Regions from separate parts of the Variovorax sp. LG9.2 genome, predicted to be linked through region 1. Evidence: riboswitches for the same ligand, from Rfam matches in the RefSeq annotation. Region 1 holds a riboswitch; the other holds the start of a gene.
What was found. A riboswitch is a leader RNA that binds a small molecule or an ion and turns the genes downstream of it on or off. The one in region 1 is predicted to bind glycine.
Positions count from the first base shown of each region.

Region 1 (15,732 bases):
TCGGTTGGCCTCGTCGATGCCGCCACCGCCGCCACCGCCGCCACGGCCGGTACCAGCAACTTCATGTTGATCGAATGCGCCGCGTTCAGCTCCAGCTGAACCGCCCGCGTTACCTGCATCAGCAAACGCAAGCGCCGGTTGCTGTCACGCAGCCGGTCCGAAAGGCCTTTCGAGATGGCCAGTAGCAGGCGTGCTGCCACCGTGGGATGGCCGTCGATCAATGACATCAGAGCCTCGCGCGACAACGTCGCGAGCTTGAGGTCGGTCAACGCGGTGCAGGTGGCTGAACGCGGCGCGCCGTCGAGCAAGCCCATCTCGCCGATCAGGCTGCCCGGGCCGATCACCGACACCACGATCTCTTCACCGGTCACGCCGGTCCCGCTTTCGGCACGCACCTCGCCTTCGAGCACCAGCGCCATGTAGTCGGTGTCGTCGGCCTCGTCCTGTTCCATCAGGATCAAGCCGGCACGCACGAAAGCCGGCTCCATCGCATCGATGACGATGAGCGCGTCTTCGAGTTCGAGCTGGGCCAATGGCGCCGCGAGCATCAGCAGGCGTGCGGCGCGCTCGCGAAGATCGGGCTTCACCACGGAATTGTTCATTTGGCGAAACCTCGAGAAGTGATCGAAGCGTGGGCAACCTGCCCCGCCATGTTGGACAGGGTGGCCACGGGTAACGCCCACACCGCCGCACCGCCGACACCGTGAAAGCGTCGACCCGGTGCCGCCTCCACCAGCCAGCCGCCAGTGAACTCGCCGAACGCCGGCAGGATGGCCTGGCGCGCCTCGCTGACGAAGCACGGCATGCGCAAGCTGTCCCTACCGCGCCCGTACAGCTTGCACGCCGGATGCAGATGGCCCGCCAGAACGAAGTGCGTCGGGTGCGTTTGCGGATGGTGGCAGCAGGCGAACGGGCCGATGAGCCAGGGCTCGTCGACCACGTCGATGCGCAGCGACGCCGGCGGATCGCCCGCGCGGCGGTCGTGGTTGCCGCGCACCAGCGTCATGTCGATATCTGCATGACCGTCGCGCCAGACCTGCAGCGTGGTGAGCACGCTGCGCGCCTGCGCGGCATGCAGGAAGTCGCCGAGAAAAACGATGCGCCTAGGCGCGTGACGTTCAATCAGCGCGTCGAGTCGCGCGAGGTTTTCGAGCGTGGTGCCGCCCGGCACCGGCTGACCGAGCGCGCGGTACGTTGCGGCCTTGCCGAGATGCAAGTCGGCGACAAAGAGAACTTGCCCGGTGGGCCACCAGATGGCGCGCTCAGGAAGCAACTGCAGGGTTTCATCGGCCCATTGGACCTGGCAAGGAAGAGAAGGAGACACGAGCGGCGGGGTGATGACAGAGGCGATGGCAGCGGTGGAGGAAAGGCAGGAATCGGCGGAACGTCAAAAGGGAGTGCAGTGTCTCAAATTGTCAGCAATTTGTGACCACGCATGGTTAAACTCGTTGCACTGCAGGAGAGCGGGCGTTCGTCAGAACGGCCCACCGAAGGCGCAAACTCCCATGAACGCTCAGGTAAACCGCACGCCGGTTGTGTACTGCACCTTTTGAAAAGCCGTCTGGAGAGCCGTCACGCCAAGTGACGCACCGAAGGAGCAACTGCCGCAAGCCTCTCTTGCAGCACGAATCTCTCAGGTACCAAGGACAGGGGGAGCGGCCATTGAAATACTTTCAAAAGGTCCTCCCATGCGCGTGATCGTTCTCGGCGCCGGCTTGCTCGGCGTCACCTCTGCCTACTACCTCCAACAGCTCGGCCACGAAGTGACCGTGATCGACCGGCAAGCCACACCGGCCGCAGAAACCAGCTTCGCCAACGGCGGCCAGATCTCGGTCAGCCATGCCGAACCCTGGGCCAACCCGAGCGCACCGCTCAAGGTGCTGCAGTGGCTAGGCAAGGAAGATGCGCCACTGCTCTTTCGCATTCGTGCCGACATGCGCCAATGGCTATGGGGCCTGGAGTTCCTGCGCGAATGCACGCCGGCGCGCACGCGGCACAACATCGAGCAGATCGTTCGGCTCGGAACCTACAGCCGCAGCATGCTGCAGGCGCTGCGGCGCGACGCCGGCATCGCCTACGACGAGCGCACACAGGGCATCCTGCATTTCTACACCGACGAAAAAGAGTTCGACGGCGCGTTGAAGCCGAGCGAACAGATGCGCGCCCTCGGTTGCGAGCGTCTGGTGATCTCGGCCGACGAGGCCATCAGGATCGAGCCTGCGCTGGCGCATGTGCGGTCACGCCTGGCCGGCGCCACCTACACGGCCGAAGACGAATCGGGCGATGCCAACCGCTTCGCACGCGAACTGGTCAAGCTCTGCGAAGTGGCCGGCGTCAAGTTTCTGATGAGCCACACGGTGACCGCGATCCGCCAAGCCGGCGGCAAGATCGAACATGTCGAAGCGACCGATATCGAAGGCCGGTTCCAGAAGTTGCAGGCCGATTCGTATGTGCTGGCGATGGGCTCGCTCAGCCCGATCTACGCCAAACCGCTCGGCATACGACTGCCTATCTATCCGGCCAAAGGCTACTCGGTGACGATGCCGGTGAAAGACGCATCGAAGGCGCATCAGGTCTCGTTGACCGACGACGAATTCAAGCTCGTGTTCTCGCGCTACACCGCCGAAGACGGCCGCGGCGACCGCCTGCGCATCGCCGGCACCGCCGAACTCAACGGCTACGACCGCGACCTGAACCGCGTGCGTTGCGAAGCCATCGTGAAGCGCGTCGAAGACCTGTTCCCCGGCGCCGGCGATGCGACGCAAGCGCAGTTCTGGACCGGCTTGCGCCCGGCTACGCCGAGCAACGTGCCACTGATCGGCAAGACCAAGCTGCCGAACTTTTTCCTCAACACCGGCCACGGCACGCTGGGCTGGACGCATGCCTGCGGCTCCGGCAAATCGATCGCTCGCATCGTCAGCGGCCTGACGCCCGAAGTGGACTTCGCCTTCACGAAGGCGTGATCAGTCCCACCACACGGCCGTCGCCGATGAACGACTGACCGACCAGCATCCGGAAGCGGGTGTCTGCGGTGAACAGTGGCAGTGCCACGGCTGGCGCCAGGAACTCGACCTGCACTGCGCGCGACTGCCCGCGTCGCAGCACCGCCGCTCCTTGCGGCAGCAGCCAGCGCGCCGAGAAAGCCTGGTTGTCGACGACGAAGGCGCAGTGATGCTCGCCCTCGGCGATGGCCTTGTCTTCCACCGGCACGCTGGCCGGACGCAAGGTGATGTCGACCAGCGCCTGCGGCTTGAACGCACTGCCGGCAACGAAAGTCGGCGGCAGCGTACCGGCGACCGTGGTCTGCGGCTTGCGCTTGATCCTGCCGATGAGCCAGCCGACGATGTTGCCGACGATCGGCACCCAGATCAACATCATCAGAGTGCCGACGTTGCGCAGCGCACCCGGTTCGGCGTAATGCCGGATGAAGGCACCGACGACCGCGGCACCGAGCAGGATGGCGACGATGAGCTGGCGGCGGAACTGGATGGAGGGGGTCATGCGTGCGGCATTTTGTACCCCGACCGATGGGGACCATCGAGGCTAGAGCGGCGGCAATGGTCGCGACGGCTTGCGCTCGCGACGGGGTCGCTTCCGTGCGCTCTGGCCGTCGGCACTTTCGCCGCCGCTGTCGTTGCCGATCCCGCTGCCTTTGACCCTGGCCGGACGACGCTCGCTGCCGAACGCCAGCGTGCTCCTGACGCCCTCCACGCCGCCTACCGGCACCGCCCCACCCGCTGCCTTCTCCAGTTGCTCGACCATGCGCGCGATGCGGTCGGCCACGCTTTCGTTCGTGAGCTTTTCGCGGAAGCGCTCGATCATCAAAGGGAATGCGAACGGTGTCGGGCGCGCCAGCGTTTGCACGACCAGCTGCTGCGTGTTCAAGCGCGCGAGGCTCGCGCGCAAGCGGCCGATCTCCAGTTCCTGCGCGAGCAGTTCCTGCTCGGCCTGCAGCAGCAGCCGGTTCTGCGGATCGTATTTGCGGAACACCTCCCAGAACAGCGACGACGAGGCCTGCAGCTGCTTGTTGCTGCGCTTCTCGCCCGGATAGCCCTGGAAGATCAGTCCGGACACACGCGCGATTTCGCGAAATCGACGCTGTGCCAGCTCGCCCGCATTCAGGCTTTCGAGCACCTCGTGCAACAGCGTCGCCTCGTCCACCGGCGCCAGCACCTGTGGCAGCAGCGCCGGCCAGTCGACCTCAGTGGCGCAGAGCAGCTCGAAGCCGTAGTCGTTGACTGCAATCGAGAAGGTCCGCGGCGCCTGTTGCGCGACGCGCCAGGCGATCAGGTTGGCGAGCCCGAGATGCACATGCCGCCCCGCGAACGGGTAGAGAAAAAGGTGCGAACCTTCGCGCGTCTTGAGCACCTCGGCCAGCAGCGTTTGCGGTGTCGGCAGCGCCGACCACTGCTGCTGGATTTCTAGCAGCGGGCGCACGCATTGCAGTTCGGGCGAGTCGTACTTTCCCTGGCCGGCCAGCGCGAGTTGCTGCACCACGGCATCGGCCAGCGTGGTCGACAGCGGCATGCGGCCCCCGTTCCAGCGCGGCACCGCCGGACGCTTGCCCGAGGCGCGGCGCACCCATGCGGTCATTTCGTGGATGCGCACGAGTTCGAGCATCCGACCACCGAAAAGAAAGCAGTCGCCCGGCTTCATGCGCGCCGCAAAACTCTCTTCGACACTGCCGAGCTTGGCGCCGCCGACGAACTGGACCGTCATGCTCGCGTCGCTCACGATGGTGCCGATGTTCATGCGATGGCGGCGCGCCAGCCGCGCATCGGGTACGCGCCACACGCCGTCGGCATCGGGTACGGCGCGCTGGTAGTCCGGGTAGGCAGCCAGCGACGGGCCACCCTGCCGCACGAACGCCAGGCACCAGTCCCAGCTCTCGCGCGACAGCTGGGCGTAGGCGGCGGTGCTGCGCACTTCGTCGTACAGGTCGTCGGGCATGAAGCCACCGCCCAACGCGACGGTGACCAGGTGCTGCACCAGCACGTCGAGCGGTTGCTCGGGCGTGCTGCGCGCCTCGATGTGGCCGGCCGCGATCGCGGCGCGTGCCGCAGCGCCCTCCACCATCTCGATGCTGTGCGTCGGCACCAGGGTGATGCGCGACGGCCGCCCGGGCGCATGGCCCGAGCGCCCGGCCCGCTGCAGCAAGCGCGCGACGCCCTTGGGCGAGCCGATCTGCAGCACGCGCTCGACCGGCAAAAAATCGACGCCGAGGTCGAGGCTCGACGTGCACACCACCGCGCGCAGCTCACCGCTCTTCAAACCTGCCTCGACCCACTCGCGCACCGCGCGGTCGAGCGAGCCGTGGTGCAGCGCGATCAAACCCGCCCATTCCGGCTTCGCTTCGAGCATCGCTTGGTACCAGATTTCCGACTGCGAGCGGGTGTTGGTGAACACCAGCGTCGTCTTGCTCGACGCGATCTCCTCGATCACCTGCGGCAGCATCGTGAGCCCCAGATGCCCGCCCCATGGAAAGCGCTCGGCGCGGCCGGGCAGCAGGGAATCGATGACCAGCTTCTTCGGGACCTCTCCTTGCACCATCGTGCCCGCGCTGCTGCCACTGCCGAGCAGCGTGCCCATCGCCTCGTGCAGATTGCCGAGCGTGGCCGACATGCCCCACACGATGAGTGCCGGGTTCCAGCGCTTGAGCCGCGCCAGCGCGAGCTGCACCTGCACCCCGCGCTTGTTGCCGAGCAGTTCGTGCCACTCGTCGACCACCACCATCTTCACGCTGCCCAGTACCTCGCTCGCGTCCGCGCGGGAGAGCAGCACCGACAGGCTCTCGGGCGTGGTGACGAGCACCGTGGGCAAGCGGGCGTTTTGCGCTGCGCGCTCGGCTGACGAGGTGTCACCGCTGCGGGCGCCGGCCGACCAATCCGGCGCCAGTGCCTCGAGCGGCTGCTGAAGCGCGCGCAGCGTGTCGGCCGCGAGTGCGCGCATCGGGGTCAACCACAGCACCGCGAGCGGGGGAGCCACCTTCTTCTTTGTCGTTGCGGCGCTAGGCAGCGCTGCCGGCGTTTCCGCCTTTTGGCCCTTGGTCGTTTTCGGCACGGTCGCGAAAGCCAGCAGCGCACCGAGCCATACCGCGTAGGTCTTGCCAGCGCCGGTGGTGGCGTGCAGCAGCCCGGACTCGCCAGCGGCGATGGCTTTCCAGACGACGCGTTGGAACTTGAAGGGTTTCCACTTCCTAGCTTCAAACCATTCGATAGCGGGTGATGACATGAAAAGCATTCCGGTGAGTTGAGCACGTGGTCCCGCGTCGCAAAGACGGCTGGCTGTGATGTCGAGGTGCCAACCCAGACATTTACATTAGGTGCATCACACGCAACCCAACGGACGACAGCATGGCTAAGGATCTCACTTGGCGCGAAGCCATAGACAAGGTATTAGGAGCTGCTGGCACTCCGCTCCACTACAAGGAGATCACGGACAAGATCATTGCCAGCAGACTGCGAAGCAATCTGGGCGCAACACCTGCGGCTACCGTGAACGCTCAAATCAGCGCCTCGATCAAGCACGACGACGCTTCGCCGTACGTACGTGTCGGCAAAGGTACGTTTACGCTGGCGCAGAGACCGGTGATGGGAACAAGTCCGGACAAAGAGAAGCTCACGCCAACGACAGACGCATCCGACGAGGACGAAGAGCAGTATGAAATAGTGAGCTCCTTCGGCATGTTTTGGCGCAGAGAGGCGATTCAATGGGTCGCTACGCCACAGCTTCTGGGGATGCAGCAACTCGGAGCGATCCCGGTTGACTTCAACAAGCAGCTTGGGATCTATTTGCTCTATGACGGGCGCGAAGTGATCTACATAGGCCGCACCACTGACAGGCCTCTGGGTCGACGGCTGTTTGAGCACACCTCGGATCGCATGGGTGCGCGATGGGATAGATTTTCCTGGTTTGGACTTCGACCCGTCAAAGACACTGGCCTGCTTGGAGAGATGCCCGCGACCTACGACGCCGCAAAAATGATCCCTGCGCTCGAGGCAATTCTTATCGAAGCACTTGAACCTCGACAGAACAGGAAGAGGGGAGACGATCTGTCGGCGGTGGAATACATACAAAAAGAAGATCCTGAGATCCAAAAAAGAAAATCCAAAGCCTTTGTCCAAGCGGTTATGGAAAAAATGTAGTCGGTCGTGAGACCCGACGACGACTCTGCTACTTGTCATCGGGCAGCAACGCCGCCAGCGTCCCCAACGTATCCGCTTCTTCCACCGGCTTGTCCTCCCGCCACCGCAGCATCCGCGGGAAGCGCACAGCGATGCCGCTCTTGTGCCGCGTGCTCTTCGCGATGCCTTCGAAGCCGAGCTCGAAGACCAACGTCGGCTTCACGCTGCGCACCGGGCCGAAGCTCTCGATCGTGGTCTTGCGAATGACCGCATCGACGCGGCCCATCTCCACATCGGTGAGGCCTGAATAGGCCTTGGCGAAGGGCACGAGCTTGCGCTCTTCCTGCTCCGGCGGACCATCCCACACGGCGAAGGTGTAGTCGCTGTACAGGCTGGCGCGGCGCCCGTGGCCGCGCTGCGCGTAGATGAGCACCGCATCGATGCTGAGCGGGTCGATCTTCCACTTCCACCAGGTGCCGACGTCCTTGGTGCGGCCCGAGCCATAGGCCCCATGGCGCTGCTTGAGCATCATCCCTTCCACGCCCATCGACCGCGCGGCTTCGCGTTGGCGCGAGAGGTGGGCCCAGTCGCCGCCGTTGAGCATCGGGCTCGCGATGAGTTGCGGGTGCTGTACCTCGGTCAGGAGCACGTCCATCGTCATGCGACGCTGTTCCTGCGGCAGCGCGCGCAGGTCCTTGCCTTGCCATTCGAGCAGGTCGTAGGCGAGCAGCACAACGGGGATTTCGCGCAGCAGCTTAGGGCCGAGCGTCTTGCGGCCGATGCGGCGTTGCAGTTCGGCGAAGGGCTGCACTTTGTCGTCTCGCCACACCACGATCTCACCGTCGAGCACGGTGCCGTCGGGCAGCGCCTCGCCCATGGTCGCGAGCTCGGGGAAGCGGTCGGTCACGAGTTCTTCGCCGCGCGACCACAGCCACACCTGGCCAGCGCGCTTGACCAGCTGCGCACGGATGCCGTCCCACTTCCACTCGACCAGCCAGTTCGCGGGCGCGCCGAGCAGCGCATCGAATCGATCGACCGGTTCGTTGAAGGGATGCGCGAGGAAGAACGGGTACGGCTGGCCGCTGGTCTGCTGGTTCTGCTCGCCATCGCTTTCGGGCGCGATGAGCGTGGCGTAGTCGCGCGCCGTGGGTTGTCCTGTGATGTGGGTGTAGCCCATCAGCCGCTGTGCCACGCGCTTGGCATCGATGGCGCCGACCGCGGCCAGCGCCTGCGTGACCTGCAGCCTCGACACCCCGACGCGGAAGCTGCCGGTCATGAGCTTGAAGTAGACGAGTCGCTCATCGGCCGCAAGCTCGCGCCACTGCGCGCGCAGCGTATCGGTGAGTTCGTCGGGCGGCGTTTTTCTGAGCGGCAGCAAGCGCTGCTCGATCCACACGGCCAAGCCCAGGTCGTGCGCCTCGGTCGGTGGCGGCAACAGCAGCGAGATGGTTTCCGCCAGGTCGCCGACCGCTTCGTAGCTTTCATCGAAAAGCCATTCGGGCAGGCCGGCGGCCTCTTGCGCGAGCAGCCGAAGAAGCTTGGTCGGCACCAGTTGGCGTGGCTTGCCGCCGGCCAAAAAATAGACGGCCCAGGCAGCGTCTTCAGGCGCCGCACCATGCAAGTAGCGCTGCAGCGCGGCCTGCTTGGCTAGGCTCGATGTGGTGGCGTCGAGTTCCCGGTAGAGGGCGGCGAAGGCTTTCATGCGATGGTCACGCCGCTGGCCCCCACCCCTGCCCTCCGTCGGAAGGGGAGGAAGCCTCGGTTGTTACTCCTTCCCCTTCCGCGGCAAGGTTGGGATGGGGGCTCTCGGCCTTGTCCGCCACGTCTTCATCGCCGTACTCGGTCTTGAATCCCTGCGCCTCCAGCCCGTTGTCGGTGAGCCAGCGCACCAGCACCGCGACACTGCCGTGCGTCACGAACACGCGCTCGGCGCCGGTGCCGGCAATGGCCTTCTGCAATCCCGGCCAGTCGGCGTGATCGCTCATGACGAAGCCGCGGTCGACACCGCGACGGCGGCGCGTGCCGCGCAACTGCATCCAGCCGCTCGCGAACGCATCCGAATAGCTGCCGAAGCGGCGCATCCACGGCGTGCCCTGCGCCGACGGCGGCGCCAGCACCAGCGCGCGCTTGAGCATCTGCGGGTTCACTTCGGGGTCGCTCGCGCGCAGCGTCGGCGGCAGCGCGACGCCGGCGGCGCGATACACCGCATTCAGCGGCTCGACCGCGCCATGCACCACGATCGGCCCGATTGACGGGTCGGCACCGTGCAGGATGCGCTGCGCCTTGCCGAAGGCATAGCAGAGCAGCACCGAGGCGCGGCCGTCGTCGGCATTGCGACGCCACCAGTCGTTGATGTCGGCACTCAGTTGCGCCTGCGTCGGCCAGCGGTAGATCGGCAGGCCGAAGGTCGACTCGGTGATGAAGGTGTCGCACGGCACCGGCTCGAAGGGCGCACAGGTGCCGTCGGGCTCGGTCTTGTAGTCCCCCGACGCGACCCACACGCGGCCGCCATGCTCGAGCCGCACCTGGGCCGAGCCGAGCACGTGTCCGGCAGGGTGGAGCGAGATGCGCACGCCGTTGTGCTCTATCGCTGCGCCGTAAGGCAGGGTCTGCAAGTTGATGTCGGCACCCAGCCGAGTTCGCAACGTGCCCTCGCTGTCGGTCTGCGCAAGGTAGTGGCCGTGGCCGATGCGCGCGTGGTCGGAGTGCGCATGCGTGATGACGGCACGATCGACCGCGCGCCACGGGTCGATGTAGAAATCGCCCGCCGGGCAGTAGAGGCCCTCAGGACGGGCCACGACCAGATCGTCGGGGCGCGAGGCAAAACTGACGGAGGTCGGCGGCACGTGCATGTGCAGTGGATCGTAGGCGCAGGCAGCGCGATCTTGGCCGTTGGGGCGCCGCGAAGCGCTGTGGGCAGCCGCCTACGCCCGCGACGCGACATGCCGCGCGACACAGCGAAAGGGGTGATCAGGCGGCCGGCGCCGCCCTGGCGAGCAGCGCCACGTAGCCACTTTCCATTTCCATCCGCGACGTCACGCCGTCGCGCTTCAGGATGCGATGCGCACGGGGCAGGTTCCAGCATGGAATGTTGGTGAACATGTGATGCTCGGCGTGGTAGTTGACCCAGTAAGGCGCGATGACCGCGCGCGCCAGCCAACTCGCGTGCGTGGTGCGCGCCTGGCGCAGTGGGTCGGGCTCGTTTTGCGCGACCAGCGCGTGCTCGGCGATGTTGCGGATGCGGCTCACCAGCGGCAGCCAGGTCATCATGGGCAGCAGCCACATCAAGAGCCAGACCCACCAGAAGCCCGCCGCGCTGAAGAGCGCGAAGCCGATGGCGTTGCCAACGAGGAAACGGCGATCTTTGGCGACTTCCTGGCCCAACAGCCGCCAGGCCGACTCGCCCTCTGTGCGAGCCCGGATGCGCTGGGCGATGTGGGCGAAACGCTGCTTGTAGAACGTCTGCCCGCTCAGGTCGCGCCAGACCTTGCGCGCCAGCGACGAGCGCTTGATGGGGAATGGCGCCGACAGCACCAGGTCCGGGTCTTCGGTCTGCTGCACATAGCGGTGGTGCTGCAGGTGGTACGGCCGGTAGGCGCGCAGCGTGGGCGTGCAGAGCCAGTGCGCCACCCAGTCGTTGATCTTGCGGTTGCGGTGCAGCCCCGCGTGTGCCGCGTCGTGCATGAGCACAAACAGTCCCAGTTGCCGGGTGCCGATGACGACGACCGCGAGTGGAATGGCGAGGGGCCAGAGCGCCCCGACGACCATCGCTGCGCCTATGACGGCCCAGCAGTGCGCCACCGACCAGAGGCCGCGCCATGCCGAGCGATGCGTGAGTGCGCTCCAATCGTCGGGTGTGAAAAAGGCGTCGGGTTGGACGCGGGGCGCAGCTGCCACGGCTCGTTTCCTGCAGGCCCGCTCGGGGGCGAAGTGCCCACTTTAGCGACGTGCGCTCCCCGCAGCTACCGGGAAACCGCTACTTCTTCTTCGCGCCACCCATCATGTCAATGATGTTCATCTTCATCCCGTTCGACATGATCATGTCGCCAGGCTTCTGGTCGGCCTTGCACGGGCCGACCCACTTGGCATCCATCGCCGCCTTTCCCTCGGTTTTTCCCATGAAGGGCGGTTGGTACGTCGACGTGCTTTCCATGCGGTAGCCGGTGCTCAGGTCGCCCGTGACAACGGCGTGCGTGGTTGCAATGCTCGTACCGACCTTGCACACCGAATCGATGACCGTCGTGCTGCCCGCTTTGCGCATGTCCTGCTTCGAGCAAGCGTCCTTGCCCGTGCCCGTGCCCATGCCTTGCGCCATGTCGCGCATCGCCTGGTCGCTGCTCGCGTCGATGCACTGCTGGATGGTCTGGTCCGCGGCAGCGGCAGTGCCGTCGCCGATCTTCATTTCCCAAAGGCCGGGCTTGCGCGCGGGGTAGTCGATGGCAAACGCAGGTGTCGCGGCGATGCACGACAACAGGCACAGTGCCGCGACGGGCAAACGAATCTTCATGGAGGACTCCGAACGATGGAAGCAATCCGAGCTTGTACCGCGCTGCTCGATGCCGCGAAATAGTGCGATCGGCCTAGCTCGGCGCGACAGCCATTGTCACCAAGCCGTCCACTTGGCGTCGCTGGCGGCCGATGCAACAGTGCGCTCGATGAAACGCACGCCGCGTGCGCCGTCTTCCACGCGCGGATAGTCGGCCGTCATCGCGTCGGCGGTCGTGCCCGCGAGTCTGGCGCGTATGTCTGCTGAGATGCCCGCATAGACATTGGCGAAGGCTTCGATGAACCCTTCCGGATGGCCGCTCGGCAGTCGGCTCGCGCGCCGTGCCGATTCGCACAACCACGGCGAGCCGCGCGTCAGTATCTGCTTGGGTCCGTCGTGCGGCAGATGCACGAGCTGGCTCGGCTGCTCTTGCCGCCACTCGATCGTGCCGAGCGTCCCCGACACGCGCAGCCGCAAGTCGTTTTCGACGCCCGTATTGACCTGCGACGCGATCAGCACGCCGCGCGCGCCACCGGCAAACCGCAGCAGCAGGTTGCCGTCGTCGTCGAGCGCGCGGCCCGGCACCAGTGCCGAGAGATCGGCACAAAGGGCTTCGATGTCGAGACCGGTGACCGTCGCGATCAGGTTCTCCGCATGCGAGCCGATGTCGCCGATGGCGCCCGCTGCCCCGCTCCGCGCCGGGTCAGTGCGCCAGTCAGCCTGTTTATTGGTTCCGCCGCCCTCGAGCTGCGTCGCAAGCCAGCCTTGGTTGTATTCGACAACCACCTTGCGCACCGTGCCGAGCTGACCCGATCGCACCATCTCGCGTGCCTGGCGGACCATCGGATAGCCCGTGTAGTTGTAGGTCACGCCGAACATCGTGCCCTGCCGCTGCACCGCTGCAATCAACGCGTCGGCCTGCGCCCGTGTGTGCACCAGCGGCTTGTCGCACACCACGTGAAAGCCGGCGTCGACGAAGGCCTGCGCCACCGGAAAGTGCACATGGTTGGGCGTGACGATCGAGACGAAATCGATGCGCTCATCGATCGGTCGCTTCAGTTCATCGGCGAGCAATGTCCGCCAGTCGCCATGATTTCGATCGTCGGCCAGGAACAGGTCGCGACCTGATGCGTGGGCCTTCTCGGGGCTGGACGACAACGCACCCGCCACGAGGTCCACTTGCCCGTCGAGCGCGATGGCCTTGCGGTGCACCGCGCCGATGAAGGCATCGCGGCCACCGCCGACCATCGCGTAGCGCAGCTTGCGAAAATTTTCAGAGATCATGTTCGCGAAGTGCGCAAAGTCTGCACCGGACCAAGATCAGAACGGCGAATCAGGATGGTAGAAATCCTTGGCGTTGTCCTTGGTGATGAGCACCGAAGGAATGATCGTCGTCGCCGGCAGCTTCTCGCCCTTGAGACGCGCTTCGGCCGTGAGCTTGATCGCGTCGTAGATGAACTTGGGCGAGTAGCTCACGTCGGCCTTGATGCGCGGGTCGCTGCCGTCCATGATGGTCTTGACTGCGCCCTTGGCGCCGGCGCCACCGAAGATGATCTTGATATCCGTGCGCTTGGCCTGCGCAATGGCTTTTTCGACGCCCACCGCCATGTCGTCGTCGGCAGCCCAAATGGCGTCGATTTCCTTGAAACGCGTGAGGTAGTCCTGCGTGACCTTGAAGGCATCGTCGCGGTTCCAGTTAGCGTACTTGGCGTCGAGCAGCTTCACATCCGGACTGCCCTTGAGCACCGCGTTGAAGGCGTCCATGCGTTCGTTGTCGAGCGTGGTCGCGATGCCGCGCAGTGCGACCACGTTGCCCTTGCCGCCGAGCGTCTTCACGATGTACTCAGCCGGGATCTTGCCGAAGGCCGTGTTGTCGCCCGCCACGTAGGCGTCTTGCGCGCTGGTGTCGGTCAGGCCGCGGTCGACCACGGTCACGTAGGCGCCCTTGGCCTTGACCTGCGCGACCGGCTTGGTGAGGGCCGCAGACTCGAACGGGAACACGACCAGCGCGTTGATCTTGGTGACCGTCGACAAGTCCTGCAACTGGTTGGCCTGCTCCGGCGCGTTGGCCGCCGTCTTGATCGTGATCTTCAAGTCCTTGTGTGCCTTTTCCAGATCCTTCTTCGCCTGGTTGGCCCAGTAGTTGATGCCGCCCATGAAGCTGTGCGTCGCTGCCGGAATGGACACGCCGAGGTTGACCTTTTCGTCGGCGAACGCGGGTGTGCTGGCCAGCCCGATGGCGGCTGCGGCCACGGCCGTGAGCGCAATGCGTCGACTGAAATTTTGGCTCATGTGTTGGGTGATGTTTGTCATGCTGGATGTCTCCTTTTGGTTGATGAAACGGGAACGGAAAACGGAAGCGAAATCGAAAATCGAACTAGCGACGACCGCGCTGCAGGAACGCAACGCTGATGATCACGAAACCCTGCACCGCCGCGTTGAGGTACACGCTGATGACGCTGGTGAGGTTCAGGATGTTGCTGATGACCGAGAGCAGAATGGCGCCGATGACCGTACCGGTGATGCTGCCCGCGCCGCCTTTCAACGCCGTGCCGCCGACGATCACGGCTGCGATGGCTTCGAGCTCCCACAGCAGGCCGGTGGTCGGCGAAGCGGAGCCGAGACGAGGCACGTACAACAGCGTCGCGATGCCGACGCACACGCCGAGCAGCACGTAAGTCAGGATCTTCACGCGGTCGACATCGACAGCGGCGTAGCGCGCCACTTGTTCGTTCGATCCGATCGCCTGCACGTAGCGGCCATACGCCGTGCGGTTGAGGATGATGCCGCCGATGATGGCGACGATCACGAAGACCCACACCGGGATCGGAATGCTGAAAATACTGGCGTAGTACACCGGTGCATAGAGGTCCGACAGGTTGTTGTCGAGCGTGAGTGCACCGCCGTCGGCGAAGTAGGTGAGATAGGCGCGAAAGATGCCGAGGGTGCCGAGCGTCACGATGAAAGGTTCGATGCGCCCCTTGGTGATGAGCAGGCCGTGCGCCAATCCGAACACGGCGCCCAGCACGACCGCCAGCACCGCGCCCATGACCACCGCGAGCAGGGGCGAGCCGAATGCCGGTCCGGCCCAGTTGATGAACATGATCACGCTGCCCGCGATCAGCGCCGCCATCGAGCCCACCGACAAGTCGATGCCGCCCGAGATGATGACGAAGCACATGCCCACCGCGATGATGCCGATGAAGGCAGTGCGCGTGAGCACGTTCATCGCGTTGTCGACGGTCGCGAAATCGCTGTTGAGCGCGGTACCGACGATGCAAAGGAGCACGAGTCCGAGCACCGGACCGACGGCGCGCAGTCGCTCCGTCCAGCGCGGCCGGGCCTCGGCGCGATGGGTCGACTCGGTCGATTCAGTCAGCTTGGGCGGTGGCATTTGCGGTTCCGGTGGCATGAGCGATCAGCTCCTCTTCTGTCAGATGCTCTGCGTCCAGCGTGGCGACGATGCGGCCTGCGCGCATCACCGCCACGCGGTGGCACAGGCCGATCAGTTCCATCAGCTCGGACGAGATGACGATCACTGCGAGCCCTTCACGGGCGAGTCGCTGGATCAGGAAATAGATGTCGCGCTTGGCGCCCACGTCGACGCCGCGCGTCGGCTCGTCGAGCACCACGACCTTCGGGTGCGGCTGCAGCACTTTGGCGAGTGCCAGCTTCTGCTGATTGCCCCCCGACAGCGAGGACGCCTTGACGTCGGGTGAGCCGGTGCGAATGCCAAAGTCCTTTATCGCCTCGGACAGCGCCGCGCGCTCCACATCAGGCTTTAGCCAGGGCTCGGCGTAGCGCTCGAGCGCCATCAGCGTGAGGTTCTGGCGCAGTCCGAAATCGACGTGCAGGCCCTTTCCCTTGCGGTCTTCGCTGAGGTAGGTCAGCCCATGCTTGGCAGCATCGCGTGGGTTGCGCCATCCGGCGGCGCCGGGCACCGGCTTGCCCAGCAGCTCCACGCTGCCGCTCGCGGGCCGCAAGCCGAGCAGACCTTCGAAGAGTTCGGTTCGGCCGGCGCCGACAAGGCCGGCGAAGCCGAGGATTTCGCCAGGGCGCACTTCGAAGCTCGCGTCCTGCGCCCAACCGGGCACGCTGAAATTGCGCACCGTCATCGCGGGC
Region 1 covers NZ_JASJXB010000030.1:1,006-16,737, forward strand. Annotated here, with positions in the region: gene QN413_RS22050 (cyclic nucleotide-binding domain-containing protein) at 1-602, opposite strand, end outside; gene pdeM (ligase-associated DNA damage response endonuclease PdeM) at 599-1,324, opposite strand; glycine riboswitch at 1,447-1,539, shown strand; glycine riboswitch at 1,552-1,660, shown strand; gene QN413_RS22060 (D-amino acid dehydrogenase) at 1,689-2,963, shown strand; gene QN413_RS22065 (hypothetical protein) at 2,950-3,501, opposite strand; gene QN413_RS22070 (ligase-associated DNA damage response DEXH box helicase) at 3,544-6,231, opposite strand; gene QN413_RS22075 (HTH domain-containing protein) at 6,354-7,145, shown strand; gene QN413_RS22080 (ATP-dependent DNA ligase) at 7,174-8,826, opposite strand; gene QN413_RS22085 (ligase-associated DNA damage response exonuclease) at 8,834-9,970, opposite strand; gene QN413_RS22090 (fatty acid desaturase family protein) at 10,095-11,021, opposite strand; gene QN413_RS22095 (DUF3617 domain-containing protein) at 11,101-11,631, opposite strand; gene QN413_RS22100 (Gfo/Idh/MocA family oxidoreductase) at 11,728-12,894, opposite strand; gene QN413_RS22105 (substrate-binding domain-containing protein) at 12,931-13,902, opposite strand; gene QN413_RS22110 (ABC transporter permease) at 13,988-15,004, opposite strand; gene QN413_RS22115 (sugar ABC transporter ATP-binding protein) at 14,982-15,732, opposite strand, start outside.

Region 2 (15,732 bases), on a different contig from region 1:
AAGAGCCGGACGTGCTGTCACTCAACGCCGCTGAATATCCGCCCCGCCGAGGTACACCCGGTTAAACACTGGCGAGATCACCAACTCGTTGATGCACACGTGCGGCGGCATCTCGGCGATGAAGCGAATGGTCTTGCCCATGTCGTCTTCTTGCAGCATGCGCGCCTTGTCTTCTTCGCTCGGCTCGACCGGGCGCTGCTTGAGGATCGGCGTTGATACCTCTCCAGGACACAGCGCGGTGGCGCGCAGACCATTCACGCATTCTTCGATGTTGAACGAATGCGTGAGCGCCATCAAGCCCGCCTTGCTCGCGATGTAGGCCGGCCCGGTGAGGTAGCTGAAGTGCCAGCCCGCGAACGACGCGACGTTGATGATGGTGCCGCGGCGGCGCGCCTGCATGCCCTTCAGCACGGCCAGCGTGCAAAACGTGGCGCCGTTGAGGTTGATCGCCATGACCTGCTCGAAGGTGGCCGCGTCGGTCTCTTTCCAGAAGCGCTTCGGAAAGTTGACACCGGCGCTGTTGACCAGGATGTCGACGCCACCGTGCTGCGCCTGGATGGCGGTTGCGACGCGCTCGACGGAGGCGCGATCGGACACGTCCAGCGGCAGGGCCGTGATGCTGCCCGATGGCGCGCCGCGGTCTGCTGCCTGCTTGACTGCCCCGGCGAGTTTGGCTGCGTCGCGCCCCGAGATGACGACGCGGCAACCCGCTTGCGCGAGCGCGACGGCGCCGGCCAGCCCAATGCCGCTGCCACCACCGGTCACCCAGGCGATCTGGCCTTCGAGCAAGCCGGAAAATGTTTCGGTGTCTTTCATGTCTTGTCCTCCACAGTTGTCTCGTACATTTCCACCGGCACGCAACTGCAAAACAGATTGCGGTCCCCATAAACGTTGTCCACCCGCCCGATCGGCGGCCAGTATTTGGCTTGCCGTAATGCGGCCAGCGGAAACGCCCCCAGCTCGCGCGAATACGGGTGCGGCCACTCGGCGCCGAGCAGGCTGGCTGCGGTGTGAGGCGCGTGCTTGAGCGGGTTGTCGTCCTGCGGCCAGACGCCTTCTTCGATGCGCCGGATCTCGCCACGGATGGCGATCATGGCGTCGACGAAGCGATCGAGTTCGGCCAGCGGCTCGCTTTCGGTCGGCTCGACCATCAGCGTGCCCGGCACCGGGAAGCTCAGCGTCGGCGCATGAAAGCCGTAGTCGATGAGCCGTTTGGCGACGTCTTCGGCGGTGACGCCGCTGGTCTCTTTCAGCGGGCGCAGATCGAGAATGCACTCGTGCGCGACATGCCCGCGACCTTCGGCGTTCTGACTGGCGTAAAGCGTGGGGTAATGGTTTTTCAGCCGTGCGCTGATGTAGTTGGCCGACAGGATGGCCGTCTCGGTTGCGGCCTGCAAGCCTTCAGCGCCCATCATGCGGCAGTACATCCAGCTGATCGGCAGCACCGCGGCGTTGCCGAGTGGCGCGGCCGATACCGCACCGACGCCATGCGATGCGATACCGGCCGTCGTATGTCCCGGTAAGAAGGGCACGAGGTCTGCGACCACGCACACCGGCCCGACACCCGGCCCGCCGCCGCCGTGCGGAATGCAGAAGGTCTTGTGCAAATTGAGGTGGCTCACATCGCCGCCGAACTCGCCCGGCGCGGCCACACCGACCAGCGCGTTCATGTTGGCGCCGTCGACATACACGCGACCCCCGTGCGCGTGCACCAGCGCGCACAGTTCCTTCACGCCAGCTTCGAACACGCCGTGCGTGCTCGGGTAGGTGATCATCACCGCGGCCAGTTCGGCGCTGTGTTTTTCGCAGGCGCGCCTCAGGTCGTCGAGGTCTACATTGCCTTGCGCATCGCAGGCCGTCACGATCACCTGCATGCCGGCCATCTGTGCGCTGGCTGGGTTGGTGCCGTGGGCCGACGACGGAATGAGGCAAATGTTGCGCCGCTCTTCGCCGTGCGATGCGTGGAACGCCTTGATCGCCAGCAAGCCGGCGTACTCGCCTTGCGAGCCCGCGTTCGGCTGCAGGCTGATGCCGGCATAGCCGGTCGCTTCGCACAGCCAGTCGCGCAGTTGCTGGTCGAGCTCGGCATAGCCCCGGAGCTGATCAGCCGGTGCGAACGGATGAATGTTCGCGAACTCGGGCCAGGTGATCGGGATCATCTCGCTCGTCGCGTTGAGCTTCATGGTGCAACTGCCGAGCGGAATCATGGTGCGGTCGAGCGCCAGATCCTTGTCGGAGAGGCTGCGGATGTAGCGCAGCATCGCCGTCTCGCTCTTGTGGGTGTTGAACACCGGGTGCGTCATGAAAGCGCTGGTGCGGCGCAGCGCTTCAGGGATGCGCGGCGTCACCTTTTCAGCCAGTACCGCGAAGCGCGGCATCGGCGTGCCGGCCGGCACGAACAGCGCCCACAGCATTTCGATGTCGGTGCGCGTCGTCGTCTCGTCGAGCGAAATGCCCAGGTGCTGTTGCAGCCGATGGCGCAGGTTGACGTTGGCCGCATGTGCGCGCTCGAGGATGTGCGTGGTGTCGTCGCCGCTCTTCACCGTGAGTGAATCGAACGCCGTCGTGTTGACCAGTTCGCGCCCCATCTGCTCGAGTCCTTGCGCCAGCACCGCGGTGAGTGCGGCGACGCGTTGCGCGATGCGCGTGAGCCCGGCCGGGCCGTGATAGACCGCGTACATGCTGGCGATGACGGCCGGCAGCACTTGCGCCGTGCAGATGTTCGACGTCGCCTTCTCGCGGCGGATGTGCTGCTCGCGCGTTTGCAGAGAGAGCCGGTAGGCAGTCTGACCATGCGCATCGATGCTCACGCCGACCAGACGGCCCGGCAGCGAGCGCTTGAACGAATCCCGACATGCCAGGTAAGCAGCGTGCGGGCCGCCGTTGCACATCGGCATGCCGAAGCGTTGCGTGGTGCCGCAGACGATGTCGGCGTCCCACTCGCCGGGAGGCGCCAGCAACGTGAGCGCCAGCAGGTCGGCTGCGACGCAGAAGGCTGCGCCCTTGGCATGCGCGAGGCCGGCCAGCGGACGCAGGTCGTGCACTTGCCCTGTCGTTCCTGGGTATTGCGCCAGCGCCCCGAAGAAATCACCGCTGGTCATCATGTGCGGCAGCGTGTCGGAAGCGGTGCTGACCTTGATCTCGATGCCCAGCGGCGCGGCGCGCGTGCGCAGCACTTCGATGGTTTGCGGATGGCAGTCGCCCGCCACCAGAAACACGTCGCTCTTGCTCTTGACGCTGCGCTTGGCCAGCGTCATCGCTTCGGCCGCGGCGGTGGCTTCGTCCAGCATCGACGCATTGGCGATCGCCATGCCGGTGAGGTCGCACACCATCGTCTGGAAGTTGAGCAAGGCCTCCATGCGACCCTGCGAAATCTCGGCCTGGTAGGGCGTGTAGGCCGTGTACCAGGCGGGGTTTTCGAGGATGTTGCGCAGGATCACGCCGGGTGTGTAGGTGCCGTAGTAGCCCTGCCCGATGAAGTTGCGCGCGACCTTGTTCTTCGCCGCGATCGCCTTGAGTTCGGCCAATGCGCCGGCTTCGCTGATCGGCGGCGGAAGATCCATCGGCTTGCTTCGACGGATCGATGGCGGCACGATGCCGTCGATCAGTTCCTTGCGCGTGGCCGAGCCGATGACGGGCAGCATGCGCGCCTCGTCGGCCGCTTCGATGCCGATGTGGCGCGCGATGAATTCATCTGCGTTTTCGAGTTCACGAAACGAAGGCAGGGAAGGCAAGGAGGGCAGTGCAGACATCGGCATGGTGCGTGATCAGGCTTCGCTGGAAAACTTGTCGTAGGTGGGTGCGTCCATCAGCGCATCGAGCTGCAGCGCATCGGCGAGCTTCACCCTGAAGAACCAGCCGGCGCCGAGCGGGTCGCTGTTGGCCAGCGATGGGTCGGCGCGCAAAGCCTCGTTCACTTCAGTGACCTCGCCCGACAGCGGCATGAAGACGTCGGCCGCGGCCTTGACCGACTCGACCACGCCGGCGACTTCGCCCTGCGCAAAGGTCTTGCCGACTTCAGGCAGGTCGACGAAGACGACATCGCCCAGTGCGTCCTGCGCGTGGACCGTGATGCCGACGGTGACCGAAGCGCCTGCCTCGGCGGCATCGACCCACTCGTGGTCTTTGGTGTATTTGACTGTCATCTGAAAACTCCTTGGGAAAAAAATTCAGCCTCTGAAATAGTGCGTCGGAACGAAAGGCAGCGTGGTCACTTCCATCGGGACCGGCTTGCCGCGCACGATCGCCTGAATGCGCGTACCGGGCTCGGCATAAGCCAACGCGACATAAGCCATCGCGATCGGCCGTTCGGCGGTCGGGCCAGGCAGGCCGCTGGTGACCTGGCCGATGGCCAGTCCGCCCTCGAACGATTCGAGCAGCGTGCCGTCGCGCACCGGGATGCGCTCCAGCGCGACCAGGCCGACGCGCTTGCGCTTGAGCGTCGCGTGATCGGTATGACCTGCGCCGCCGGTCGAGGCAGTGAGCTGTGCCAACACCTTGTCTGCGCCCGGAAAACCGCCTTCGCGCGTACCTCCGGCGCGTCGCACTTTCTGGATCGCCCAGTTGAGCGCGGCTTCGACGGGCGTCGTCGTGCTGTCGATGTCGCTGCCGTACAGGCACAGCCCGGCTTCGAGCCGCAGCGAGTTGCGCGCGCCCAGGCCGATGGGTTGGACTTCGGGTTGTGCCAGCAGCAGTCGCGCAAGCGCTTCGGCATCGCGCGCGGCCATCGAGATCTCGAAACCGTCTTCGCCGGTGTAGCCACTGCGCGTGACGAAGACCGGGATCTTTGGACCGTCGCCGTGGTTGATCAACACCGCACCGCCGGTCATGAAAACGAACTTTTCGATGCCTGGACACAGGCGCGCCATCGTGGCCGCAGCCTGCGGCCCCTGCAACGCGAGCAAAGCATGGTCGGGCAACGGCTGGACCTCGCATCGGCTGCCGATCTTGCGCTGGATGTGCGCCAGGTCGGCCACCTTGCAGGCGCCGTTCACGATGACGAAGATCGAGTCCTGTCCTTCGTTGAAGAACATCAGGTCGTCGAGGATGCCGCCTTCGTCGTTCAGCAGCAGGCCGTAGCGCTGCTTGCCCGGCGCGAGGCCGATGACGTCGACCGGCATCAGCGTTTCAAAAGCTGCCGCCGCATCGGGCCCGACCAGCCGCAGCTGGCCCATGTGTGAGATGTCGAACAGGCCCGCGGCGTTGCGCGTGTGCTTGTGTTCGGCGATCAGGCCAGCCGGGTATTGCACCGGCATCGAGTAGCCGGCGAACGGCACCATGCGGGCGCCGAGTTCGACGTGCAGGTCGTGGAGCGGGGTTTTCTGCAGCGCGTCGGCCATGGCGATTTCCAGCAACAAAAAGGGGCGGTCGAATGCCATGACGCAAGCCATGGGCCACCCCTGCTGTCCGCTTTACCTGAGAGATTCACCCCACGATCGGGGTTTGCTCCTTCGGTGGACCGGTGCATGTCGACATCTCAATCGAGTCGACGCGGGCCGGTCTCTCTCCAGCAAGGAAACGCCCGATTTCGCGGGCGCTGTGTCAGTCCTTTTGCCTGAGCGTTTGGAGGGTTCCTGCGCCTTCGGCGGTCCCGTCGTGCGGGGCGCTCTCCTGACCCGGGCCAGTGTAGTGGATGAACCGGCGGCAGATGTTTCTTTGTGCTCAGGGCCCGCCACCCGGGTTGGGTATGCCAGCAAGCGCACCCGTGACTGCACCACTCCATATGGCCGGACAAAACGCATTGGCCGTACCGACCTTGTCGCCCAGTGCATCCAGGCCGCTGCCCAGCAACTGGTTCGCCCACTCGGTGCTGTTGTTGCGCACGAAGGCAAACACATTGGTCATCGCATCGCCCGGTGCTTCCAGCACGTTGTTACCCAGATTGTTGTTCCACTGCGGATCCCATTGCAGATCGATGCTGCGATCGCTTTTAGGGCCGAAGGCATAGAACGGATGCCAGTAGATCGGCGACTCCATGCCGACGACGCCTTCGGCAGTCAGCGGAATCTTGCCTTGGTCGAGGTAGAACGCGTCCAGCTGAGTGAGCCGGAAGTCGCCTGCGGGTGCGGTGGCGCCATCGGGTGACAGCACCTTGAAGTAAGCCTCGGCGACGAACTGGTAGCCCTGCAACGCTTTCACGATCAGGCGATTCGCAATAGGGATACCGAGCCGATAACCGTAGTGCACGCGCAAGTGCAGCACGCTCGCTTCGCCCAGCGTCTCGTTCGAAATAGCGCCACGCAGTTCGCCGTCGGGCGGCGTCGGGTCGTTGATGCCGGCGCCGGTCGACAGCGCCTTCGCCTTGTAGTCGTAGGGCAAGGGCTTTCGGTAGCGCATCGTGTCGTTCGGGATCTGCACCACCCAGCGGTTCTCGCCGAAGTTCTCGACGAACGACCAGTCGATAAAGGCATGTTGCGTCGGGTTCAGGTACTCGATGCAAGCCGATTCGATCAGGTCCTTGTTGGTGTCGACCCAGCCTTTGACGAGACCGCCAGGGCTGGCTTCGCGCACATTGAGCGGCATCATTCCCTTGACCAGTCCTTGCCAGACGCTGCCGCGCGTCAGTACGTTGGTGGTGGTCTCCAGTGCCGCGCTGTTCACCGCGCCCCAGCCCGTCGCATTGGGCATGCGCATGATGAAGGGCAGTGGCATGCCGTTGTTGAGCGAGCCGGCCCGCGCGGCCTCGTGCGCTGCGTATTCCAGCGTCAGCCGCGTTCGGTAGATCAGGCCGAACTGCACGAGGCACATCACGAACAGGATGAGCACGGGCAGTGCGATCAGCGTCTCGGTCATCGAGATGCCGTGCTGGCGGCTTCGGCCGCTGGGCCGGTGGGCGGGTCGCGCGGTCATGCGGGTTCCTTTTCGGTTTGCCATCCGTGCAAGCTCGTACCGACGAAGAGTCCGAGTGCGCGCGCCTGGCCTGCCGCCAGTTCGAGCACGCTCGCAGCCTTCCGACACATCGCCATGCGCATCGGTGCGAGGCGCTCCGCGATGCGCACGATGCGGCCGGTGCGATCGACGAAGACGACGTCGATGTCATGCCGCATGCCGACGGTGTGGACCGAACTACAGCGCGTGATGAAGAGGCCCTCGCTGCCCTGCAACTCCGGCCGGCCGAGTAACCCGCGCGTGCGGTCCCAGCCGCTTTCGGCAATGCGCACCGGGCCGATCGGCTGCGCCGTCGACGTGGCAAAAAGGTGAACGGCACGCATGGATTCAGTTCGTCCGCGTCGACGCAAGGAACTCCATCACCAGCGGAAAAAAGATGATGATGAAAGTCACCGGAAAAATGAAGATGACCAGCGGCCCGATCATCTTCACCGGCGCTTCCATGGCCAGCTTCTCGGCATGCTGAAAACGCTCGGTGCGGCGCTGGTCCGAAATGGCCGAGAGCGTGTCGGCCAGGCTGGCGCCAAGCGATTCGGCCTGCGTCAGATTCGACACCAGGCTCTTGATGTGCCGGTTGTCGAGCCGGTCGGCCAGCGCATTGAGGGCGTCCATGCGGCTCGCGCCGGTGCGCATCTCGCGCATCATCCGGTCGAACTCTTCGCCCAACGCACCCTTCGGGCCTTTCTGCACGGCCTGCGCAATGGCGCCTGTGAGGCTCAGCCCGGCCTGGCAGCACAGCGTGATCATGTCGAGGTAGCCCGGGAGGGTGCGCAGGATGTCCTTGTCGCGGCGCTTGCGCCGGTCGCGCATCCACATGACCGGATAGAACCAGCCCAGCACGCAGCCCAGCAGCATGATCCACACCTTGGTGCCTGCCACCGCGTTGAGCATGCCCGCGGTCCACAGGCCGAGCCCGCCGACAATCAGCATCGAGACGATCTGCACCGCGATGAACTCTTCGGCGCGCAGCACGAACTCCAGCCCGGCCAGTTGCAGCTGGCGCTTGCGCTTGACCAGCATCGACGTCGGCATGATTTCCGATACGTGGAACTGCAGGATGTTGATGGCCGGCCACACCACGCGCAACGCGATCGGCAGCGGGTCCATGTGGGTGCGCTCCGAAGGCCGGGCCTTGCGGATGAGCGCGATGACGTACAGCAGCAGCACCACGCCCGTGGTCGCGCACAGGAAGATGATGAGAAGCAGGATGAGCTGGCGCATCGTGTGTCCTGCTGTCAGATATCGATCGCGACGATCTTGCGGATCATTGCGTAGCCCAGCGACAGCATCACTGCGACAACGCCCAGCACGGCCCAGCCGACGGTGGTGGTGAAGAGCAGCTTCATGCTCGGCTGCATCAGGTAGAGCACACCCATCAGGAACAGCGGAAACAGCGTCATCACGATGCCCTGGATGCGACCCTGTGCGGTCAGCGCCTTGATGCGGCCTTCGAGGATGGCCTTGCGGCGCAATGTCTCGGCCAGCACCTGCAGCGGCTCCGACAGATTGCCGCCGACTTCCTTGGACACGCGCAGCGCGACCACGACCAGCACGAAGTCCTGGATATCGAGCCGCTGCGCCATTTTCTGGATCGCATCGTCGAAGCTGACACCCAGCCGTTGCTCCTTCAAAACCAGCCCGAACTCCTGCCCCAGCGGGCCTTGCTGGTCGCGCACCAGCACCTGAATGGCCACCGACAAGGCGCTGCCTGCGCGCAATGCGCTGGCGATGAAGAGCAGCGCATCGGGAAGCTCCGATTCGATCAGCTGGCGACGCTTCTTGCGTTGCCATGCGAACCAGCGCGCCGGCAGAAGATAGATCAGCACCGCCAGCACCAGCCCGCCGACCAGCCGCCCCGACAGCAGCCAGCCGACCGCAGCGCCGGCGATGACCATCGCCATGTGACCCGACGCGAAAGCCATCGCGTGCTGTGCCTGGAACTCCGACAGGTTCAGGGTGCGGCGACCGCTGCTCTGCAGCTTCTGCATGACCCTTGCCGTGAAGACCGACGAGCGCTGCAGCACGAGGTATCCCACCAGGCAGAAAAAGCCCATGCCGCACAGCACGGCGCCCGTCAATGCGATCGTATTGGGGCTCATGCCGTTGCCTCGCCGAACATGTAGTTCATGTCGAGCTTCACGCCGTGCTCCTGCAGCCGCGTGAAGAACTCCGGCACCGGCCCCGCGGCGCCAAAATTGCCGACCGTCCTGAAGTCCGCATCGACGCCGGTCTTGCGGAACACGTAGATGTCCTGCATCTGGATCACGCCTTCCGAAAAGCCGGTGATCTCGGTGATCTGCGTCACCTTGCGGCTGCCGCACGGAAAGCGGGTGAGCTGCACGATGAGGTCGACAGCCGAAGCGATCTGTTCGCGGATGGCCGAGACCGGGATGTTCATGCCGGCCATCGTCACCAGCACTTCGAGCCGCGAGACGGCATCGCGCGGCGAGTTCGAATGCAGCGTGGTGAGCGAGCCGTCATGACCGGTGTTCATGGCTTGCAGCATGTCGAGCGCCTCACCGCCACGGCACTCGCCGACCACGATGCGGTCGGGCCGCATGCGCAGCGAGTTGCGCACCAGGTCGCGAATCGCGATGGCGCCCTTGCCTTCGATATTGGCGGGACGCGATTCGAGCGACACCAGGTTGGGCTGCCCCAGCGAAAGCTCGGCGGCGTCTTCGATCGTCACGATGCGCTCGTCGGGAGGGATGAAGTTAGACACCATGTTCAAGAGCGTCGTCTTGCCGGTGCCGGTGCCGCCGGAGACGATGATGTTGAGCTTTTCCTGCACGGCGATGCGCATGAACTGCACCATCTGCGGCGTGATCGAACCCATCTGGATCATGCCCTCGTGACCCATCCGGTTCTTGGGAAATTTGCGGATCGTGATGCTCGGGCCGCGCAGGGCCAGTGGCGGAATGATGGCGTTCACCCGCGAGCCGTCTTTCAGCCGCGCGTCGACCATCGGCGAGCTCTCGTCGATGCGCCGGCCCAGCGGCGTCACGATGCGTTCGATGGCGCCCAGCACCGCGATGTTGCTGGTGAAGGCGACGTTGGTGCGCTCCAGGCGACCGGCACGCTCGATCCAGATTTCGTCGAAGCGGTTGACCATCACCTCGGTGATGGTGTCGTCCTTCAGCAGCACTTCGAGCGGGCCGAGGCCGATGGCTTCGTCGAGCAGTTGCTGGCTCAGCAGGTTGCGGTCGAGTTCGGGTGGCAGGTCGCGCGTATCGCGAATGATCTCGGCGATGAGCGCGCGGATATTCGAGCGCAGCTCTTCGTCCTTCATCTGCGCCGTGTCGATGCGGCGGTTTTCCAACTGCTGCAGCAAGGTGCGATGCAGCGATCGACGCCAGCGCAGCAACGGATCTTCGAGCAGCGGCACGGCGGTGCGCACTGGCGCGTCCGAGTCGTTGGGCAGCTCCGCGCCGGCGGGCTGCAGAGAGGCGTCGAGCAAGACCACCAGCGTGTGGCCGCCGATGATGATTTCTTCACCGCCGGCCATCGGCCCGTAGCGCGTTACGCGGTTGCCGTCGACCCAGGTCCCGAACAGGCTCCCCAGGTCCTGCAGGAACACTTCTTCATCGTTCACGACGAACTGCGCGTGCTGGCGCGCCACGTTCCAGCCGGGCAGCACGATGGCACTTGCGCTGTCCTTGCCGATCTGCAGTTCGGGCACGTCCAGCGCGATCTCGCGCACGGGCTGCTGGGGCGAATTGACCAGGACCTTGTGCATCGCCGCGGGCCTCAGGGCGCCTCTTGCTGGCTGGGCGCCAGGGGCGGTGCGCCGTCCGGCGTTGCACGGCGCGCGGCACCGTCGCCGGTGGCTGGCTTCGACTGGTCTTCCACCAGGTTGCCGAAGCCGCGGTTGACCTGGTCCTCGATGCGGTTCGCGCGCTCGATGCGCGGCGCGCTGTAGGCTGGGTCGACCACGCGCGGCGTGATGAAGACGACCACTTCCTGCTCTGTGTCGGTGTCGGTGTCGGCACGAAAGGCGCGCCCGATGATCGGTGCGCGGCGCAGGCCCGGCAGGCCGTCGCTGGCGCGCGACGACTCGCGCTTGATCAGGCCGGACAGCACGATGGTCTCCCCGTCGCGCACGTTGAACTCGGTGTCGGTGCGGCGGATCAGCAGGCCCGGTATGCCCTGCACCGCGACGCTGCGGTCGATGCTGCTCACCTCCGTCAGGATGCTGCCCGACACGTTGCCGGCACCGTCGGCAATGGGCTTGATGTTGAGTCGCACGCCATACGGCTTGAACTCGACCGAGCCCGCACCCTGCGTGCTCAGGGCGGGCAGCGGAAACTCGCCACCGGCCAGGAACTTGGCCTCGCCGCCACTGCGGGTCGACAGGTTGGGCGTGGCCAGCAGGAACGCATTGCCGCGCTGCACCAGCAGGTTGATTTGCGAGCCCAAGGTCGCGGCCACGCCGAAGTAGCTTTGCGGCGTGCGCTGGTTGCGGCTGAGCAGCGCGGCGCCGGCAGGCGTCGCATCCGTGAAGGTGGTGTCGGCTGGCAGCACGCGATAGGAGCCGCTCGATGCGATGTCCGAGAACAATCCCAGGCTGAAGCCACCGTTGGTCGTGCCTTGCCAGCGCACGCCCAGATCGTCCAGCGCGGTCTTGTTGAACTCGACGATGCGCACCTGGATGTCGACCATGCGATCGACGCGAATGCGATCGGCCGTTGCGAGCGACACCACGGCCGGGCTGTAGAGCTGCGCCACGGTGCCCAGTCGCTCGACCGCGCCGGGGTCGAGGTTGCTGCCGTCCATGACGATGCGCTCGCCAATGCGGCGGATGTTCACGCCCGTCATTCCCTTGGTGATCTCACGCAACTCGGCCTCGATGCGCTCGAGGTCGATGATGTTGACGCGCACCTTGACCTTGCGCACGCGGCCCGCCTTGTCCCACACATGCAGCGTGCTGTCGCCCGCGTCCTGCGCGGTGATGAGCATGTTGTTGCCATCCAGCACACGCGCTTCGAGCACCTTGCCGCTGCCGATGGCGACACGTGCCACGTTCGGCATGCGCACCAGCGCCATCTGGCCGACATACAGGGTGAGATTGGCCGGCAGGTCCTGCATGACCGTGGCGCGGCTGGCGAGTTGATCGAGTTCGGCGGCGCTGATGGTCGGGCCCGTGGTCGGGCTATTGGTCGTACTGGTGGAGGGGGCGGCAGCGCCCGCTGCAGGTGCAACGACAGGCGCAAGAGGGCGGATACCGGGGGAGCGTTCGATCGGCGCGGACATCGACGGCGATGCTGGCGACGACGTGGACCCGGACGACATCGCAGCCGGTGCGACCGTCCCCGGTGGCAAGGTAGCGGGGCGTTGCTGGGCCAGCGCGGGACCCTGCGCCAGCAGGCACCAGGTCGCGGTTGCAGCGGCAGTCGCAGCCAGGCTGCTTCGGCGGACGATCGAACGTTTGCAGTAGGTCAAAGGCAGGGCGCTCTCGGGCGTCGTGGATAAGAAATCGGAAGCACCGAGGTCGATGTTCGACAGCACGGCGGAAAGGGGTCGGGGTCGATGCGGCTTCACCGTGGCGGCGCGGCTGCAGGCTCTGACGGCGCGGGTGCCGCGTTGGCTGCTGCAGCCGCTGCGATCGCTTGTTGCAGCCCCTGGCCCAGCCCCGATCCACCGGCGCCGCTGCGCCCGTTCGAGCCGCCGACGATGTATTCCACTCCCGGCGGCGCTGTTGCGTGAACGGCGGCGGAGGGACGCATGCGGTACGGCCGAAAGCCGTCGACGATGGCATCGAGGTCCATCGCATCGACGCCGGTTCGCATGGTCTGGCGGTCTTCGGGATTGCGCAGCGCGGCCACGATCTTGCCCATGCGCTGCGCGAGGATCAGCTTCTGCGCATCGGCGGGCGCGATGGCCACGGTGACCGTGGAATAGCGCTGCTGCGCATACGGATCGGCCTCGGCCGACACCTCGGAGCGTTTGCGCATCGAAGCGAATTGTTCCGACGTGATCTGGCCGGTGGCGCGCACCTCGACGTCCTGCAGCAGCGGCACCACCACGGCCTGCGTGCCTTCCTTCTGCTTTTCGACCACGTACATGAAATCGATGCGGTCGCCGGCGCGCAGCATGCCGGAGATCGAGCTGATCTCGTCCACCGGAATGGTGATCGCGCGCACGCCGCGCTCGATCTCTTCGGCGAACACCTTGCGCGGCGCCGCGAAGAACGAGGCGAGCAATGGTTTGCCGGCAGCCACCGGCACTGTCAACTGGCGTCCGGCGAACTGCACGAAGGTCTCGGGCGTGAGCGCGTCGTTGTGCACGTACTCGGTCGGCACCGATCGCTTGGCGACCATGGTCGGCAGCACAACCATGCCGTCGCCGAGCGCCTGGCGCGCCACCACCACGTCGCGTCGCTGGCTGTTGGCGTCCTGTTCGAGGCTGGCGGCAATCTCGCGCTCGCTGGCGCGCAGGTAGTACCAGCCGAGGCCGGCCGCCAGGAGCCCGAGGATCAGTGCGCCGATGAGCGGAGACAACCGCCGAAGGTTCTGCTTGACTTTGAGGAGGCCGGGAGAAGGTTTCATCGATGTCTGTGTAGAGGCGGTAGGGGAGGTCTGCAGGCGGCTAGAGCGGATAGGAAAGGGTGTACGAATAAGTCGACCAGGCATCCTGGAAAGCCTTGATCAGCAGGCCGACGACCGAGCGGTCGTAGCCCGGCACGGTGGCGAAGAGCGCCACGGCCAGGATGCCGGCGACGATGACGTACTCGGTCATCACCTGGCCGCGTTGACGTCGCCTCATTCGGATCGCTTCATTCGGGCGTCGTCTGGCTGGCGACGACGAAGCAGCTGCCTTCTTGTCGCGCGATGGTCACGACCATTTCCTCGGTGCCTCGACGGAACACCAGCGCAGAGCGCGTGCCGGCCTCCACGGTGCGGTCTTGCAGCAGCGCCCAACCCAGCAGCACCATGCGCTCGCGCAGATACAGCGCATTGGTCTCGACGCTCATCCCGTTGGTCAGCATGATGGTGCGGTTGCGTTGTCCGGGATCGAACGAGAGCGTGTCCGACACCACCTGAGAGCCGGGCGGCCGCGGGAAGCCCTTGCCGATGCGCTCGGTGCGCTCCTGCTCGCTCGGGCCGCCTTCTTCGTACAGCGCGGCGCTCGCCAGCCGGCCGAGTGTCTTGCCCGGCGTACCGCGCAACTGAACCGTCACCTGATAGATGCCCATGCGCGCCCCGAGCACGCGCACCTCGCCGACCTGGCTCGCGGCGTAGCCGACCTTGTCCTTGAACCACGCCTCGTACCAGCGCACGACCTCGGCCACCGAAGCATCGGTTTCAAAGCCGCGAATCTGCATCGGCACCGTGTTCTGCTCGATGTACTGCGCGATCCAGTAGCTCCTGGCATCGGGCGGTGGCGGCACCAGCGGCCAGTCGCGTTGCGGTGCAGCGGCCCAGCTCGCAGTCGCTGCGAGCCACAGCGCCACGGCGCCGATGAAGGCGGCGACGCGGACGCGTTGCGAAGCGTGCTGCAGAGCGAACGGCGGTACGGCGTTCACGGCAGCGTGTTGACCACGGGTGTCGGCGGAAACGCGCGGTAGTAGCGGAACTTGTCCTTGGGGCTGCCGCCATCGGCATCGGCACCGCCGCCCGTCTCGGTGGTCGCCTGCGGCGTGATGCGCTCGAAGCGGTCGAGAGGCGTCTTCTCGATCGCATCGCCCGGCGTCAGGCCGAAGGTGAGGTTCGCATTCTTGAAGCCGGGATAGACCTGGCTGATCGCGTATGCGGACTGATGCAGTCCGCCGCGCAGTTGTTGATAGAACACGCTGTCGGTCAGCTTGAGCGGCACCAGGCCCTGGATCTTCTTTTCCTCGCGGTTGGTGCCGCCGGCGTTCCACGCTTCGGTCAGCATCGTGACCTGCTCGGTCATCTCGATTTGCGGCATGAGCGTGAACGACGCATTGGTCTGCGTCACGTCGACCTGGTTGCGCAGGTAGCCGCCGCTCACGAAAGTAAATTTGCCGAGCGACTGCGTGATGATGTTGTTGCCCAGCGCGTTTTGCGCCACCCGGATGGTGTCCCACAGCGTGTCGCTGGCGTTGAGCAGCGAGGGCAGGGTGGCCGCACTCGTGGTGGCCACTACGCGCGTGGTGCGCGCATCGATGGCCGGCAGCGTCGGCTCGAACTCCGCGATGTCCGCCGCATGAATGGTGGCGCCCGCGGTCGCGCGATCTCTGAAGATATGACGGCGCAGGTCGCGGGTCACCTCGTCGTCGGATTTCTTGATGGCACCCGACGCACCCTTGGCCTCGGCCGCGTCGATCGCGTTGGTGCCCGGCATCCAAACCGTGCGTTGCCATGCCAGGAGCTTGGCGGCGGCCACGGTCTGCTGGCGCTTGGTGCCGTATTCGGCAATGGCCGGGATCGCTGCGAGCGCGATGGCGGCAAAGCTGATCACGAGCAGGGTTTCGGTCATCGCATGCCCCTGCATGCGTGCGGTGCGGTGTGGGGGCACGGGTGCGGTCTTCATCAGTCGCCGCTGTCTGGTTCGGCCACGGCACCGATCGCCGCGCCACCCATGGCGATGGCCCGTGCCCACAACGATGGCTCGACGTTGTGCACGTGCCAGTACGGGCTGAAGAGGCTCCGGTGCTCGATGTAGCCGCCAGCAAAACCCACGTTGAATTTTCCGATTTGCGGTGGATCGTCGGCAGAAAAGTCGCGCCGGGCCCAACGGTCTTGCGGCCGCCGAAAGTACACCTGCGAGGTCGACACCGCCTTGATGTGGTCGCCACCGAAGTTGTCCTTGAGCCCCGCACGAGAACCCTCGGTCGTATCGCCGAAGCCGGCCACCTCCCCGGTGCGGATGCGCTCGGCGCCC
Region 2 covers NZ_JASJXB010000014.1:25,485-41,216, forward strand. Annotated here, with positions in the region: gene QN413_RS15500 (SDR family oxidoreductase) at 22-816, opposite strand; gene gcvP (aminomethyl-transferring glycine dehydrogenase) at 813-3,752, opposite strand; gene gcvH (glycine cleavage system protein GcvH) at 3,768-4,145, opposite strand; gene gcvT (glycine cleavage system aminomethyltransferase GcvT) at 4,170-5,378, opposite strand; glycine riboswitch at 5,393-5,520, opposite strand; glycine riboswitch at 5,537-5,623, opposite strand; gene QN413_RS15520 (TadE family protein) at 5,662-6,849, opposite strand; gene QN413_RS15525 (DUF192 domain-containing protein) at 6,846-7,211, opposite strand; gene QN413_RS15530 (type II secretion system F family protein) at 7,216-8,109, opposite strand; gene QN413_RS15535 (type II secretion system F family protein) at 8,124-8,987, opposite strand; gene QN413_RS15540 (ATPase, T2SS/T4P/T4SS family) at 8,984-10,624, opposite strand; gene QN413_RS15545 (type II and III secretion system protein family protein) at 10,636-12,426, opposite strand; gene cpaB (Flp pilus assembly protein CpaB) at 12,423-13,433, opposite strand; gene QN413_RS15555 (hypothetical protein) at 13,474-13,650, opposite strand; gene QN413_RS15560 (hypothetical protein) at 13,661-14,410, opposite strand; gene QN413_RS15565 (hypothetical protein) at 14,407-15,381, opposite strand; gene QN413_RS15570 (Tad domain-containing protein) at 15,381-15,732, opposite strand, start outside.
Region 2: linked by a shared signal. The riboswitch ahead of gcvT (glycine cleavage system aminomethyltransferase GcvT) and the one ahead of QN413_RS22060 (D-amino acid dehydrogenase) in region 1 are both predicted to bind glycine.